DNA from 2 places in the Streptomyces sp. NPDC013455 genome. Region 2 is predicted to be linked to the other one. Evidence: predicted binding sites of a transcription regulator. Region 2 holds the regulator's gene; the other holds the start of a gene.
The links. Region 2 encodes HrcA, which represses chaperone genes, less so after heat shock. Its sites were predicted from a motif close to TTNGCACTCNGNNNNNCNGAGTGCNAA; they were not measured.
Positions count from the first base shown of each region.

Region 1 (8,052 bases), on a different contig from region 2:
TCGAAGATGCGGCCGCGCCCGCCCCGCCGTGCCGGGTCGACGAACACCGCGTCGTACCCGGTGGTGTCCACCTCGGTGACGTCGGCCTCCCGCACCTCGATCAGGCCGGCCAGCCCCAGCGCCTCCGCGTTCGCCCGCGCCACCGCCGCCGTCAGCGGGTCCCGGTCCACGGCGAGCACCCGGATCCCGGCCCGGGCGAGCGCGATCGCGTCCCCGCCGATGCCGCAGCACAGGTCGGCGACGCGGGTCACGCCGAGCTCCGCGAACCGCCGGGCCCGGTACGCCGCCACGGCGGCCCGCGTCGACTGCTCGACCCCGTTCGGCGTGAAGAACATGCGCCCGGCGTCCGCGGCCCCGAACTTCGCCACCGCCCGCTGCCGCAGCCGGGCCTGGCCGAGTGCGGCCGACACCAGCTCGGCCGGGTGGTCCCGGCGCAGCCGGGTGGCCACGGCCAGCTCCTGGGCGGGCTCGGTGTCGCGCACCTCGTCGAGGAGGGCGCGGCCTTCGGGGGTGAGGAGCAGAGCGAGGTCGTTCACCGGGTCATTGTGGGCCAGTCGGTGGATGGTGCGCCTCCGGCGGCGGTGTCGGCCCGGGTCGCGGGCCGGGGCCTGGGAGGATCCGGCACCATGCGAGCAGTAGTACAAAATGACAAAAGCCGGGCATGTCTGCGTCGGCTGGCCCGCGGCGGCGGAGCCGTCACGCTGGCCACCGCCGCCCTGCTCTCCGGCTGCTCCGGGCCCGGCTCCGTGCGCAGCGCGCCCGGCCAGGGCGGCCCCGCCCAGCCCCAGGACCCGGCGGCGCGCCGGGCCGCCGAGCACGCCCGCCTGGTCGCCGCCGCCCGGCGCTGGGGGCTGGACCAGGTCCCGCTGGCCCCTCCGCGGCCGCCCGCGGTGAAGCCGAGGATCACCGCACGCGACGGGTTCGAGGTGGACCACCAGGACGACTGGGACCTGCCCCCCGTCTTCACCACGATCCCCACCCGGCAGAAGGTCGTCTTCCTCACGATCGACGACGGCGCGGAGAAGGACCCGCGGTTCCTGGCCATGATGCGGGAGCTCAGGATCCCGTACACCGCCTTCCTCAGCGACTACCTGGTGAAGGACGACTACGCCTACTTCCGCCGGATGCAGTCCTACGGCAACACCCTCAACAACCACACGCTGCACCACCCCTACCTGCCGGGCCTGTCCTACGAGGAGCAGAAGGACGAGATCTGCGGCATGCAGGCCGTCATGAAGGAACGCTTCGGCAAGGCGCCCACCGTCTTCCGCCCGCCCTACGGCAACTACAACCAGGACACCCTGGTCGCCGCCAAGGAGTGCGGCATCAAGTACGCGCCGATCTGGAACGAGGAGGTCTTCGTCGACCACTGGGAGTACCGCGAGGACGACCGGCGGCTGCGCCGCGGCGACATCGTCCTCACCCACTTCCGCGGCCGGGACGACTGGGACGGCACGATGGTGGACGACATGCGCCGCTTCCTGAACAAGGTCACGCGCGAGGGCTACGCCGTGGCCCGCCTGGAGGACTACCTGTGAGGCGCCTGCGGGCCGCGGTCCTCGCCTCGGCCCTGCTCCTCACCGGCTGCGCCCAGTCCGTCGACCCCATCGAGCGGCTCGGCAAGAAGGCCGCCGAAGGGGTACGCCCGCACGGGCCCGCCGCCGACCGCGGCTACCGGCACTGGGGCCTGAGCCGGCCGCTCGCCCGCTCCCCGCGCCACCCCGCCCGGCCGCTCACCGCGCGGCCGGGGCCGCACACCCCGCCCCCGGTGGTCGACCGCGTCGCCACCCGCGATCCGGTCGTCTTCCTCACCTACGACGACGGCGCCGAACGCGACCCCCGCTTCGTCGACATGGTCCGCGAACTCGGCCTCCCGGTCACCCTGTTCCTCACCGACAGCGTCGCCGCCCCCGGCTACGGCCACTTCGCCCGGCTGCGCGCGCTCGGCGCCGGCATCCAGAACCACACCGTCGACCACCGGGCCCCGGCCGGACTGCCGTACGCCGGCCAGCGCGCCGAGATCTGCGGCCAGCAGGACCGCCTCCGCGCCCGCCTCGGCGTCCGCCCCCGTCTCTTCCGCCCGCCCTACGGCTCCTACGACGCCACCACCCTGCGCGCGGCGGCCGACTGCGGCATCTCCACCGTCGTGCTGTGGCGCGCCGCCCTCACCGCGGCCGGCCTCGGCTACACCCACGGCCCCCACGAGCTGCGCCCGGGCGACATCGTCCTGGTGGGCCCCGACGAGTCGACGCGCCTGCCGCTGCGCGAGCGCACGGTGCGGGTGCTGCGCCGGGTCCAGGAACGGGGACTGACGGTCGGACGCCTGGAGGACTACCTCTAGCCGCCGCCCTCCCGCGTCGGCGCCGGCCGGGCCGGTGGACGGCCCGGCGCGGGCGAATCCGGCCGACGCGCCGCGCGGCATTGGCACTCCGCTTGACCGAGTGCTAATCGCGGTCATAGTCTCAGGTCTGGCACTCCCCCCTGGAGAGTGCCAACAAACGCGACGGGCAGGTCCGGCACCCGCGACGACGGATCGACCTGGTCGCCACCTCAGACAGTTAACCCCGTGAGATCTCCGAAGGGGGAGGTCGGATCGTGACGACCGCCAGCTCCAAGGTTGCCATCAAGCCGCTCGAGGACCGCATCGTGGTCCAGCCGCTGGACGCCGAGCAGACCACGGCCTCTGGCCTGGTCATCCCGGACACCGCGAAGGAGAAGCCCCAGGAGGGCGCCGTCCTCGCCGTGGGCCCGGGCCGGTTCGAGAACGGCGAGCGCCTGCCGCTCGACGTCAAGGTCGGCGACGTCGTCCTCTACAGCAAGTACGGCGGCACCGAGGTGAAGTACAACGGCGAGGAGTACCTCGTCCTCTCGGCTCGCGACGTGCTCGCGATCATCGAGAAGTAATCCCTCGAAGCAACCATTTGCTTTGAGCTGCGCCCCTGGCCCCCGCGACCACCAAGAAGCCGGGCGCCCGGGGCGCAGCGTCTTTTCACCCACAGATTTCCGAGAGGGCTCCCGCTGTCATGGCGAAGATCCTGAAGTTCGACGAGGACGCCCGTCGCGCCCTTGAGCGCGGCGTCAACAAGCTGGCCGACACGGTCAAGGTGACGATCGGCCCCAAGGGCCGCAACGTCGTCATCGACAAGAAGTTCGGCGCCCCCACCATCACCAACGACGGTGTCACGATCGCCCGCGAGGTCGAGATCGAGGACCCGTACGAGAACCTCGGCGCGCAGCTGGTGAAGGAGGTGGCGACCAAGACCAACGACATCGCTGGTGACGGCACCACCACCGCCACCGTCCTCGCCCAGGCGCTGGTGCGCGAGGGCCTGAAGAACGTCGCCGCCGGCGCTTCCCCGGCCGCCCTGAAGAAGGGCATCGACGCCGCGGTCAAGGCTGTCTCCGACGACCTGCTCGCCTCGGCCCGCCCGATCGACGAGAAGTCCGACATCGCCGCCGTCGCCGCGCTGTCCGCCCAGGACCAGCAGGTCGGCGAGCTCATCGCCGAGGCGATGGACAAGGTCGGCAAGGACGGTGTCATCACCGTCGAGGAGTCCAACACCTTCGGTCTGGAGCTGGACTTCACCGAGGGCATGGCCTTCGACAAGGGCTACCTGTCGCCGTACTTCGTGACGGACCAGGAGCGCATGGAGGCCGTCCTGGAGGACCCGTACATCCTCATCAACCAGGGCAAGATCTCCGCCATCACGGACCTGCTGCCGCTGCTGGAGAAGGTCATCCAGGCCGGCTCCTCCAAGCCGCTGCTGATCATCGCCGAGGACGTCGAGGGCGAGGCCCTGTCGACCCTGGTCGTCAACAAGATCCGCGGCACCTTCAACGCCGTCGCGGTGAAGGCCCCCGGCTTCGGCGACCGCCGCAAGGCGATGCTCCAGGACATGGCCGTCCTCACCGGCGCCACCGTCATCTCCGAGGAGGTCGGCCTCAAGCTCGACCAGGTCGGCATCGACGTGCTCGGCTCCGCCCGCCGCGTCACCGTCACCAAGGACGACACCACGATCGTCGACGGCGCCGGCAAGTCCGAGGACGTGCACGGCCGCGTCGCGCAGATCAAGGCCGAGATCGAGAACACCGACTCCGACTGGGACCGCGAGAAGCTCCAGGAGCGCCTCGCGAAGCTGGCCGGCGGCGTGTGCGTGATCAAGGTCGGCGCCGCCACCGAGGTGGAGCTGAAGGAGAAGAAGCACCGTCTGGAGGACGCCATCTCCGCGACCCGCGCCGCGGTCGAGGAGGGCATCGTCTCCGGTGGTGGCTCCGCGCTGGTCCACTCCTCCAAGGTCCTCGAGGGCAACCTCGACAAGACCGGCGACGAGGCCACCGGTGTCGCCGTCGTCCGCAACGCCGTGGTCGAGCCGCTGCGCTGGATCGGCGAGAACGCCGGCCAGGAGGGCTACGTCATCGTGTCCAAGGTCAAGGACCTGGACAAGGGGCAGGGCTACAACGCCGCCACCGGCGAGTACGGCGACCTGATCAAGGCCGGCGTCATCGACCCGGTCAAGGTCACCCGCTCGGCCCTGGAGAACGCCGCCTCCATCGCCTCCCTGCTGCTCACGACCGAGACCCTGGTCGTCGAGAAGAAGGAAGAGGAGCCGGAGGCCGCGGGCCACGGCCACAGCCACGGCCACGCCCACTGAGCGAACCGCAGCTGAGCTGGGGCCCGGCACTCCCGACGGGGGTGCCGGGCCCTCGCGTCGTCTACCGCTCCAGTTCGTCCAGCGCCCCGAGCTGCTGCATCAGCCCCAGCTGGTCGTGCTGCCACCACAGCTCGGCGATCTTGCCGCCGGGGCCGAACCGGAACAGTGTCATCCCGGTCATCGTGACCCGCCTGCCGGTGGGCGCGATGCCGAGGAAGTCGGCTCTGTGGGTGGCGTTCCAGGTCCACCGCGCGCAGGCCCGGTCGCCCTGGACCAGCACCTCCTCGACGGTGAACGTGAAGTCGAAGGCGGCGCGCCACATCCGGAACTCGGCGCGGGCGTGGTCCAGCCCGAGGGTGTCCTGCGGGTTCACCGGGTCGTGGCCGTGGATGTCCTCGTCGAGGAGATCGTTGAGCGGAGGCAGCTCGCCCGGGCTCGCGAGCGCCGCGAAGAAGTCGCGCACGGTCTCCTCGGCCGGCCGCTCGTCCCGTACGACGTCCAGGTCGGTGAACGCCGGCATCTCGTCGCACAGCGCGACCAGCTCCCGGAAGATCTCACCGGTCTCCGGGAGGTTCGAGTTCCGCATCGCCTCCTCGTACGACGGGAACTCCACCACTTCGACGATGTGCGACGCGTCCGAGCGGTCCTTGCCGACCACCGCGTGCGTCGCCGTCCGCTTCCCTCTGGTCTGCTCGACCCAGTCGTCCATGAGCCGGTTCATCTCGTCCAGCCGGCTCGTCCTGCACTCGATGAGCTGTACGAAGGTCATGACGCCGCCTCCGGGCCCCCCTAGGTCCGGTACCGTCCCGCCCATTTTCCCACCGGGACGGCGGCGCCACCGCGCTTCTACTGCGGCCCGTACTTGCGTCCCGTCCGGGAGCTGACCCCGCCCAGCAGCCCGCGCGGCGTCAGCTTCACCAGCCCCATCAGGGCCTTGTACCGGGGGTCGGGGATGGACACCGACTTGCCGCGTGCCAGGTCGGCCAGGGCCGCCGCGACCAGCTTGTCGGCGTCCAGCCACATCCAGCCCGGGATGTTGTCCGTGCCCATCCCGGCCCGCTGGTGGAACTCGGTGCGCACGAAGCCCGGGCACAGCGCCATCAGCCGGACCCCGGTGCCCGCCAGGTCCTTCGCCGCACCCTGGGTGAACTGCACGACCCACGCCTTGGACGCGCCGTACGTGCCGCGCGGGACGAAGGCGGCCACCGAGGCGACGTTCACCACGCCGCCCCGGCCGCGCTCGCGCATCGCCCCGGCCGCCGCGGACGTCAGCCGGAGCACCGCCTCGCAGTGCACCTTGAGCATCCGCAGCTCGTCCGCCATCGACACGTCCAGGTAGCGGCCCTTGTTGCCGAACCCGGCATTGTTCACCAGCAGGTCGACCGGGTTCTTCCGGTCGCCGAGCCGGTCGGCGACCGCCTCGATGCCCTTGTCCTCGGACAGGTCGGCGGTCAGCACCTCGACCTCGATGCCGTGCCGGTCGTGCAGTTCGGTCGCCTGCTCGCGCAGCCGCCCGGTGTCCCGTGCGACCAGGACGAGGTCGTGCCCGTCAGCCGCCAGCCGCCGCGCGAACGCGGCACCGATACCCGCGGTCGATCCCGTAATCAGAGCCGTTGTCATGGCCCAAGGGTAGTGACCCGGCCCGACAGTCCCCGCTGTCCGCGCTGCCCCGGCCGGCCGCACCGCTGACGCGGTCTCAGCCCCCGTGCTCCGCCGCGTACTTCCGGGCCCGCTCCAGCGTCTCCGGGTGCAGCGCCCCGCCCGCCGCGAGCAGCCGGGGCAGCAGGTGCCGCTCGGTGGTGACCGCGCGGAACTCCATCGCCGCCGTCACGCCGTGGTCCGGCCGGTGCACGATCTCCACCGCGTCGCCCGCCCTCAGCTCGCCCGGCTCGATCACCCGGAGGTAGGCACCCGTTGCGCCCTTCCGCGTGAACCTCTTGACCCAGCCGCGCTCGCCCAGATGGCCCTGGAACGTACGGCACGGAATACGGCCCGAGGTCACCTCCAGAACCACCTCCGCACCGATCCGCCAGCGCTCGCCGATCAGCGCCCCGGACACGTCGAGCCCGTCGGTCGTGAGGTTCTCCCCGAAGCAGCCGTTGGCCAGCGGCCGGCCCAGCTCGCGCTCCCAGTCGTCCAGGTCCTCCCGCGCGAACGCGTACACCGCCTGGTCGTCGCCGCCGTGATGGCGCAGGTCGCACACCGTGTCACCGGCCAGCCCGCTGCCGCCGGTCCCCTTGCGGCCCGGAGCCGCCACGCGCACCGGCCCGTCGACGGGCTGCTTGTCGATGCCCGTCACACCCTGCGGCTGGTCCGTGTACGGCACCGGCCGGGGGCGGCCCAGATTGACCGAGAGAAGCTTCATGCCCGCACGGTACGGGACCGCTCCTCAAAGCGTCGAACGAATATGGGTCACCTCGCCCAAGGCGGCCTTATGCTCGGACGGTGATCGAAGCCCGCCACCTGCGCGTTCTGCGCGCCGTCGCCACCACCGGTTCCTTCTCCGCGGCGGGGCGCCAGCTGGGCTGCACCCAGCCTGCCGTCAGCCAGCAGATGAAGGCCCTGGAGGCGTCGGTCGGCACCCCGCTGCTGGTCCGCACCGGCCGCGAGATGCGCCTCACCCAGGCCGGCGAGGCCCTCGTCCGGCACGCCTCCGGCATCCTGGCCGGGCTCACCGCCGCCGAGGAGGAGGTCGCCGCCATCGCCGGCCTGCGCGCGGGCCGCGTCCGGCTGGTCTCGTTCCCCAGCGGCAGCTCCACCCTCGTCCCCACCGCCCTGGCCGCCCTGCGCGCCGCCCATCCCGGTACCCGCGTCTCCCTGGAGGAGGCCGAACCCCCGAAGTCCGTCGAACTGCTGCGCGAAGGCGACTGCGACCTGGCCCTGGCCTTCCGCTACGAGGGGGCGGCGGTCGCCGAGGAGTGGGACGACCTCGTCGTACGCCCCCTGCTGACGGACCGCCTGGTCGCCCTGGTGCCGGAGCGGCACCGGCTGGCGCGCGCGGAGACCGTCGCCATCGGCGAACTCGCCCACGAGCCCTGGATCGCCGGCTGCCCGCGCTGCCGCGGCCAGCTGGTCGAGGTGTGCGAGGGCGCCGGCTTCACCCCGCGCATCGACTTCGCCACCGACGACTACCCGGCCGTGGTCGGCCTGGTCGGCGCGGGCCTGGGCGTCGCCGTACTGCCCCAGCTGGCCGTGGAGTCGGTGCGGCCGCGGGGCGTGCGGACGGTACGGCTGGAACCGGCGGTACGGCGGGAGATCGTCGCCCTCACCCTGCCCGACCTGGCACAGGTGCCGGCTGTGTCGGCCACGCTGGAGCAACTGGCGCGGGCGGCGCGGGCGGCGGGGCGCGCCTAGGGTCACGAAGGGTCACGACGGCCCGCATCCGCGGGCACGTGTGCGG
Region 1 is NZ_JBEYCX010000010.1:122,025-130,076, forward strand. Features, by position in the region: gene ABZ576_RS18345 (class I SAM-dependent methyltransferase) at 1-536, opposite strand, end outside; gene ABZ576_RS18350 (polysaccharide deacetylase family protein) at 627-1,538, shown strand; gene ABZ576_RS18355 (polysaccharide deacetylase family protein) at 1,535-2,341, shown strand; gene groES (co-chaperone GroES) at 2,596-2,904, shown strand; gene groL (chaperonin GroEL) at 3,024-4,652, shown strand; gene ABZ576_RS18370 (ester cyclase) at 4,714-5,421, opposite strand; gene ABZ576_RS18375 (SDR family oxidoreductase) at 5,499-6,272, opposite strand; gene ABZ576_RS18380 (MOSC domain-containing protein) at 6,349-7,017, opposite strand; gene ABZ576_RS18385 (LysR family transcriptional regulator) at 7,098-8,006, shown strand.
Region 1: the regulator HrcA is predicted to act here: its motif matches at 2,422-2,448, upstream of groES (co-chaperone GroES).

Region 2 (8,052 bases):
CTTGTAGGAGCCCACCCGCCGCAGGATCGCCTGCCACACCGCCCCGGTGTTCTCCGACGGCCACCCCAGCGCCCGGCACACCCCCGTCTTCCAGTCCTGCCCCCTGGGCACCGCCGGCCATCCCGCGATGCCCAGCGCGGCCGGCTTCACGGCCTGCCAGATGTCGATGTAGGGGTGGCCGACCACCAGCGCGTGCTCGCTGGTCACCGACTGCGCGATCCGCCACTCCTTCGTGCCTGGCACCAAGTGGTCCACCAGCACGCCCAGGCGGGCGTCCGGGCCCGGAGCGAAGGACTCCACGATCGCCGGCAGGTCGTCCACGCCCTCCAAGTACTCCACGACCACCCCCTCGACGCGCAGGTCGTCCCCCCAGACCTTCTCGACCAGCTCGGCGTCGTGCCGGCCCTCGACGTAGATGCGGCCGGCGCGGGCCACGCGCGCGCGTGCCTGGGGGACGGCGACCGAACCGGATGCCGTACGGGCCGGCCGCGCCGGAGCTGACGACGGCCGGACCAGCGTCACCACCCGCCCCTCCAGCAGGAAGCCGCGCGGCTCCAGCGGGAACACCCGGTGCTTGCCGAAGCGGTCCTCCAGGGTCACCGTGCCGGCCTCGCAGCGGATCACCGCCCCGCAGAACCCGGTGCCGGGCTCCTCCACGACCAGTCCCGGCTCGGCCGGCACCTCCGGCACGGGCTGCTGCTTCTTCCACGGCGGGGTGAGGTCGCGGGAGTACTGGCGCATTCGAACGACGATAGGAGAAGACGCCCGCCGAGGCTCACGACACGCCGTGGAACGCCCCCGGGAGCCGCCCGGATCACGCCGGGCACCGGCCGGCCGCCCCGGGAAGCCGGTCAGGGAACGCCGGTGCGGGCCGCCGAGAGAGGACCGGGCCGCCGAGGGAAGACCGGGCCGCCGAGGGAGGACCGGGCCGCCGAGGGAACGCCGGGCCGCCGAGAGAGGACCGGGCCGCCGAAGGAACGCCGGTCCGCTCAGAGCACGCCGAAGCGCGCGGCCAGCGCGTCCCGCTGGCGGCGGACGAAGGACGCGTCCACCACCGCGCCGTGACCCGGCACGTACACCGCCTCCTCGCCGCCGAGCGCCAGCAGCCGGTCCAGCGCGTCCGGCCAGCGGGACGGGACCGCGTCGGGCCCCGCCTGCGGCTCGCCGGACTCCTCCACCAGGTCACCGCAGAAGACGACCTCCGGGTCGCCCGGCACCAGCACCACCAGGTCGTGCGCGGTGTGGCCGGGGCCCACGTTCGCCAGCAGCGCCTGCCGGCCGTCGCCGAGATCGAGGGTCCACTCGCCCGAGACCAGGTGCCCGGGCGGGACCAGCGCCTCCACCGCGCGCTCCGCGTCCGCGGCGGGCAGACCGTTGCGCACCGCGTCCAGGCGCAGCTCCTCGCGCTCGTACGCCAGCACCGCGTCCAGGCCCACCGCCGCGTACGCCTGTACGCCGGCGAACGCGGCGGCGCCGAAGACGTGGTCGAAGTGCGGATGGGTCAGGGCGAGATGGGTCACACGGCCGTCGGCCAGTTCCTGCGCCTGCGCCCGTAGCCGCGCCCCCTCGGTGAGGCTCGATCCGGCGTCCACCACGAGCGCCGTGCCCGCGCCGATCACCAGGCCGGCGGTGCAGTCCCAGCCGGGCAGCCGGCACCGCCCCACCCCGGCCGCCAGCCGTTCCCACCCGAGCTCTTCCCAAGTCACGGTCATACCGGCGACGCTAGCGGTACGACCCGGTACGGCGGCCCGACCTTGCCCAGTGTGTACCCGACAGCCGTACACTGGGCCGGGGAACGCTGGCACTCGCATGGGAAGAGTGCCAGGCGGACGACCCGAAGGGACGAGGGGACGACGTGCTGGAGGTGCGCGCGAATGCTGAGTGAACGCAGGCTTCAGGTACTGCGCGCCATCGTCCAGGACTACGTGGGCACCGAGGAGCCGGTCGGTTCCAAGGCGCTCACCGAGCGGCACAACCTCGGTGTCTCCCCGGCGACCGTCCGCAACGACATGGCGGCCCTGGAGGACGAGGGGTACATCGCCCAGCCGCACACCAGCGCGGGGCGCATCCCCACGGACAAGGGCTACCGGCTCTTCGTGGACAAGCTCGCGGGCGTGAAGCCGATGACCGCGCCCGAGCGGCGGGCCATCCAGAACTTCCTGGAGGGCGCCGTCGACCTCGACGACGTGGTGGCCCGGACCGTCCGGCTGCTCGCGCAGCTGACGCGGCAGGTCGCCGTCGTGCAGTACCCGTCCCTGACCCGGTCCACGGTCCGGCACGTGGAGCTGCTCTCGCTCGCCCCGGCGCGCGTGATGCTCGTGCTGATCACGGACACCGGCCGGGTCGAGCAGCGGATGGTCGACTGCCCGGCGCCGTTCGGCGAGGCCTCGCTGGCGGACCTGCGGGCACGGCTGAACAGCCGGGTCGCGGGCCGCCGGTTCACGGACGTGCCGAAACTGGTCGAGGACCTCCCGGAGGCGTTCGAGCACGAGGACCGCGGTACGGTCTCCACGGTGCTCTCCACCCTCCTGGAGACACTCGTGGAGGAGAACGAGGAGCGGCTGATGATCGGCGGTACCGCCAATCTCACCCGCTTCGGGCACGACTTCCCCCTCACGATCCGGCCCGTCCTGGAGGCCCTGGAGGAGCAGGTCGTGCTCCTCAAGCTCCTCGGCGAGGCGAAGGACCCCGGCGTGACCGTGCGCATCGGCCACGAGAACGCCCATGAAGGACTCAACTCAACCTCCGTGGTGTCGGTGGGCTACGGTTCGGGCGGCGAGGCGGTTGCCAAGCTCGGCGTGGTCGGACCGACCCGCATGGACTACCCGGGAACGATGGGAGCGGTACGCGCAGTGGCACGGTACGTCGGACAGATCCTGGCGGAGTCGTAAGTGGCCACGGACTACTACGCCGTTCTCGGCGTGCGCCGCGACGCGTCGCAGGATGAGATCAAGAAGGCGTTCCGCCGGCTCGCGCGCGAGCTGCACCCGGACGTCAACCCCGATCCGAAGACCCAGGAGCGGTTCAAGGAGATCAACGCCGCTTACGAGGTGCTGTCGGACCCGCAGAAGAAGCAGGTCTACGACCTCGGCGGCGACCCGCTCTCCCAGTCGGGCGGGGCCGGCGCCGGCGGCTTCGGCGCCGGTGGCTTCGGCAACTTCTCGGACATCATGGACGCGTTCTTCGGCACGGCGTCGCAGCGCGGGCCGCGCTCGCGCACCCGGCGCGGCCAGGACGCGATGATCCGCATCGAGGTCGAGCTGGACGAGGCGGCCTTCGGGACCACCAAGGACATCCAGGTGGACACCGCCGTCGTGTGCGGCACGTGCAGCGGTGAGGGCGCGGCCCCGGGCACGTCCGCCCAGACGTGCGACATGTGCCGCGGCCGCGGTGAGGTCTCGCAGGTCACCCGGTCCTTCCTGGGCCAGGTCATGACCTCGCGGCCCTGCCCCCAGTGCCAGGGCTTCGGCACGGTGGTGCCGACCCCGTGCCCGGAGTGCGCCGGCGACGGCCGCGTCCGCTCGCGCCGCACGCTCACCGTGAAGATCCCGGCCGGTGTAGACAACGGCACCCGGATCCAGCTCGCCGGCGAGGGCGAGGTCGGCCCCGGCGGTGGTCCGGCCGGCGACCTGTACGTGGAGATCCACGAGCTGCCGCACCCCACCTTCCAGCGGCGCGGCGACGACCTGCACTGCACGGTCACCATCCCGATGACGGCGGCGGCCCTCGGCACCAAGGTGCCGCTGGAGACGCTGGACGGCATGGAGGAGGTCGACATCCGGCCCGGCACCCAGTCCGGCCAGTCGATCCCGCTGCACGGCCGGGGCGTCACGCACCTGCGCGGCGGCGGCCGGGGCGACCTGATCGTGCACGTGGAGGTCACCACCCCGACCAAGCTCGACCCCGAGCAGGAACGCCTGCTGCGCGAGCTGGCCAAGCTCCGCGGCGAGGAGCGCCCCCAGGGCCAGTTCCAGCCCGGGCAGCAGGGGTTGTTCTCCCGCCTGAAGGACGCTTTCAACGGCCGCTGACCCGGGCAGGCCGGGGAGTGGCTGGGGGTCCGGGGGTCGTCCCCCGGGCAGGCACGATCGGCCCGGGCAGCAGGGGTTGTTCTCCCGTCTGAAGGACGCTTTCAACGGCCGCTGACCTGGGCAGGCCGGGGAGTGGCTGGGGGTCCGGGGGTCGTCCCCCGGGCAGGCACGGTCGGCCCGGGCAGCAGGGGTTGTTCTCCCGTCTGAAGGACGCTTTCAACGGCCGCTGACCCGGGCAGGCCGGGGAGTGGCTGGGGGTCCGGGGGTCGTCCCCCGGGCAGGCACGGTCGGCCCGGGCAGCAGGGGTTGTTCTCCCGCCTGAAGGACGCCTTCAACGGACGCTGAGGGACACCCTCGGGCGGGTGCCGGGCGCCCGCTCCGGGGTGCTCCGGTGCCCCGTATGCCGGTGGCCTATGCCCGGGGAAGCCTGGATTCGGTCTTGTTCGGAGGACGTGACAACATGCCGTCATGTCCTCCGCGCTGACCGATCTCTTCCCCCACCCGATCGTGCAGGCCCCCATGGCGGGCGGTGTCTCCGTCCCGCAGCTCGCCGCCGCCGTCTCCGAGGCCGGCGGCCTCGGGTTCCTCGCCGCCGGATACAAGACCGCCGACGGCATGTACCAGGAGATCAAGCAGCTGCGCGGGCTCACGAGCCGCCCCTTCGGCGTCAACGTGTTCATGCCCCAGCCCGAGCACGCCGAGTCCGGCGCCGTCGAGGTCTACGCCCATCAGCTGGCCGGCGAGGCCGCCTGGTACGAGACCGAGCTGGGCGACCCGGACAGCGGCCGCGACGACGGCTACGACGCCAAGCTCGCCGTCCTGCTCGACGACCCGGTGCCGGTGGTCTCCTTCCACTTCGGCGTACCGAGCCGGGACGTGTTCGACAAGCTGCACCGGGCCGGCACCTACACCCTGGTCACCGCCACCACCGCGGAGGAGGCCCGCGCGGCCGAGCGGGCCGGCGCGGACGGGGTGATCGCCCAGGGCGTGGAGGCCGGCGGCCACCAGGGCACGCACCGGGACCTCCCGGAGAACGACGGCTCCGGCATCGGCCTGCTGTCGCTGCTCACGCAGATCCGGGAGGCCGTGCGCATCCCGGTCGTCGCCGCCGGCGGCATCATGCGCGGCGGCCAGATCGCCGCCGCCCTCGCGGCGGGCGCGAGCGCGGCCCAGCTGGGCACCGCCTTCCTCGCCACGCACGAGTCCGGCGCCCCCGCCCCGCACAAACAGGCGCTGACCAACCCGCTGTTCACGCGCACCGAACTGACCCGCGCCTTCTCCGGCCGCCCGGCCCGCGGACTGGTCAACCGCTTCCTGCGCGAGCACGGCCCGTACGCCCCCGCCGCCTACCCGGAGGTCCACCACCTCACCTCGCCGGTGCGCAAGGCCGCCGCCAAGGCCGGTGACGCACAGGGCATGGCGCTGTGGGCGGGGCAGGGACACCGCCTGGCCCGCGAGCTGCCGGCCGGACGGCTGGTGGAGGTGCTGGTGGCCGAACTCGCCGAGGCCCGGACAGCGTTGTCGGCCGGAGGTGACCCGCGATGACCGCCCCCGTCTTCGTCGTCGAGCACTTCGACCCGGACGGCGACCGGTACGTCCTGGACGGCCCCGAAGGCCGGCACGCCGTGTCCGTGAAGCGGCTCCAGGCCGGCGAGGAGGTCGTCCTCACCGACGGCGCCGGGCGCCACGCGGTGTGCGAGGTGATCGGCTCCGAGGGCAAGGACCGGCTGGTCGTCCACCTGGGGGAGATCTCCGAGGAGCCGGCGCCCAGCCCCCGCATCACCGTCGTCCAGGCCCTGCCCAAGGGCGACCGCGGCGAACTCGCCGTCGAGACCATGACCGAGGTCGGCGTCGACGCGATCGTGCCCTGGCAGGCCGCCCGCTGCATCACCCAGTGGAAGGGCGACCGCGGGCTGAAGGCCCTCGGCAAGTGGCGGTCCACCGCCCGCGAGGCCGGCAAGCAGTCCCGCCGGGTCCGCTTCCCCGAGGTCGCGGACGCGGCGACCACCCGACAGGTGGCCGCCCTCCTCGCCGGGGCCGACTTCGCCGCCGTGCTCCACTCCGACTTCGAGCACCCCAGTGAGCCGCTGGCCACCGCGGAACTGCCCGCCGAGGGCGAGATCGTACTCGTCGTCGGCCCCGAAGGAGGCGTGTCCCGGGACGAGTTGGCGCTGTTCGCGCAGGCGGGCGCCAAGCCGTACGTCCTCGGGCCCACCGTACTGCGCACATCCACCGCCGGCACCGCCGCCGCGGCCCTGCTGCTGGGCCGTACCGGCCGCTGGTCCTGACACACCTGGGGACACCGTGGAACTCGCCCAAGTCCGGCTGCTGGTAACCGACTTCGCCGCCTGCTACCGCTTCTACGCCGACGTGCTCGGCCTCAAGCCGCAGTCCGGGGCGACCGGGGGGCCGTACGAGAAGTTCAGCCCGCAGACCGGCTCCGCCGGGATCGCGCTGCAGGACCGGGCGGCGATGGCCGAGGTCCTGGACGAGCTCGGCGACACGGCCACCGGCCACCGGTCCCTGGTCGTCCTGCGCGTCGACGACCTCGACGCCTACTGCGCGCAGATCACCGGCCGGGGCGCGGCCCTGCTGCACGGCCCGGCCCCCATGACCGACCGCATGCGGGTGGCCCACCTCAAGGACCCCGAGGGCAACCTGGTCGAACTCCAGGAGTGGCTGCTGCTGCGCGGCTGACGGCACCGGACGGAAGCGGCCACGAACGGGTGAGTGGCCGTATGCGGCCTTCCGCGCCGTTGCTCCCGGTGGCACGCTGCCGGGTATGGGGGCAACGAGACGAAGGCGGACGGTGCCGCGGGCGACGGCCGTGCTGGCGCTCGTCGTGGTGGCCGGCGGGGCCGCGGTGGCGTGCCGGCCGGAAGGTCTCGGCTCGGCGACCGTCGCGTACACCACCGACCGGACCGCGACCGCCGCGCTGGAGGCACGGCACGTCGACGTCGGCTGGCTGACCTGCACCGGCAGTTACGACGACGGTGACGGCGACGGCGGCGGCACGGGCCGGTCGCCCTCGCCGACCGCGACCACCGTCGTCTCCGTCGACTGCCGGGGCGAGACCCAGGACCGGCGAAAGATCACCGTCACCGGACACGTGACCAGGGCCGTCGACGGCGCCTGCGTCCGCGGTGACCTGACGGCCGAGGTCGACGGCAGACGGGTGTTCCACGTGAGCGGCCTCGGCGACTGCGAGGCGACGCAAGGGCCCACGTACCGCCCGCCCACGGGAGGCCGGCCGCAACCGACCGTGACCGTCACCGTCACCCGGACCGTCTGGCCGGTGCCGGGCAAGTGATCGGCAAACCGGGAGCGGCGCACAGCGGTCGCTGCGTAGAGTGACGGCGTGACTCAGGGTGCTTCGACCGGAACCGCGGACACGTCCGGCTACCTCCGCTTCCCCCATCTCCACGGCGACCTGGTGACCTTCGTCGCCGAGGACGACGTGTGGCTCGCGCCGCTCGACGGCGGCCGCGCCTGGCGGGTCAGCGCCGACAACGTGCCGGTGACCCAGCCCCGTATGTCGCCGGACGGCCGGCACCTCGCCTGGACCTCCACCCGGGACGGCGCCCCCGAGGTGCACGTCGCCCCGGTCGACGGCGGCCCCGCCCGGCGGCTGACGTACTGGGGCAACCACCGCACGCAGGTACGCGGCTGGACCCCGGACGGGCGGGTGCTCGCGCTGGGCGCGCAGGGCCGGCCAAGCTCCCGGCAGACCTGGGCGCACGCCGTCCCGCTGGACGGCGGACCGGCCGAGGCCCTGCCGTACGGCCCGGTCGGCGGCGTGGCCCTCGGACCGGCCACCGTGCTGCTGTCCGTGCCGATGGGCCGCGAGGCCGCCTACTGGAAGCGCTACCGGGGCGGCACGGCCGGCAAGCTGTGGATCGACCGGGCCGCCGAAGGCGAGGAAGGCGCCGGGGAGTTCACCCGGCTCCACGAGGACATCGCCGGGAACATCGAGTGCCCGGTGTGGGCCGGGGACCGCATCGCGTTCCTCTCCGACCACGAGGGC
Region 2 is NZ_JBEYCX010000001.1:678,629-686,680, reverse strand. Features, by position in the region: gene ABZ576_RS03040 (DUF3097 domain-containing protein) at 1-741, opposite strand, end outside; gene ABZ576_RS03035 (MBL fold metallo-hydrolase) at 990-1,712, opposite strand; gene hrcA (heat-inducible transcriptional repressor HrcA) at 1,875-2,891, shown strand; gene dnaJ (molecular chaperone DnaJ) at 2,892-4,028, shown strand; gene ABZ576_RS03020 (nitronate monooxygenase) at 4,497-5,573, shown strand; gene ABZ576_RS03015 (16S rRNA (uracil(1498)-N(3))-methyltransferase) at 5,570-6,316, shown strand; gene ABZ576_RS03010 (VOC family protein) at 6,333-6,725, shown strand; gene ABZ576_RS03005 (hypothetical protein) at 6,811-7,338, shown strand; gene ABZ576_RS03000 (PDZ domain-containing protein) at 7,459-8,052, shown strand, end outside.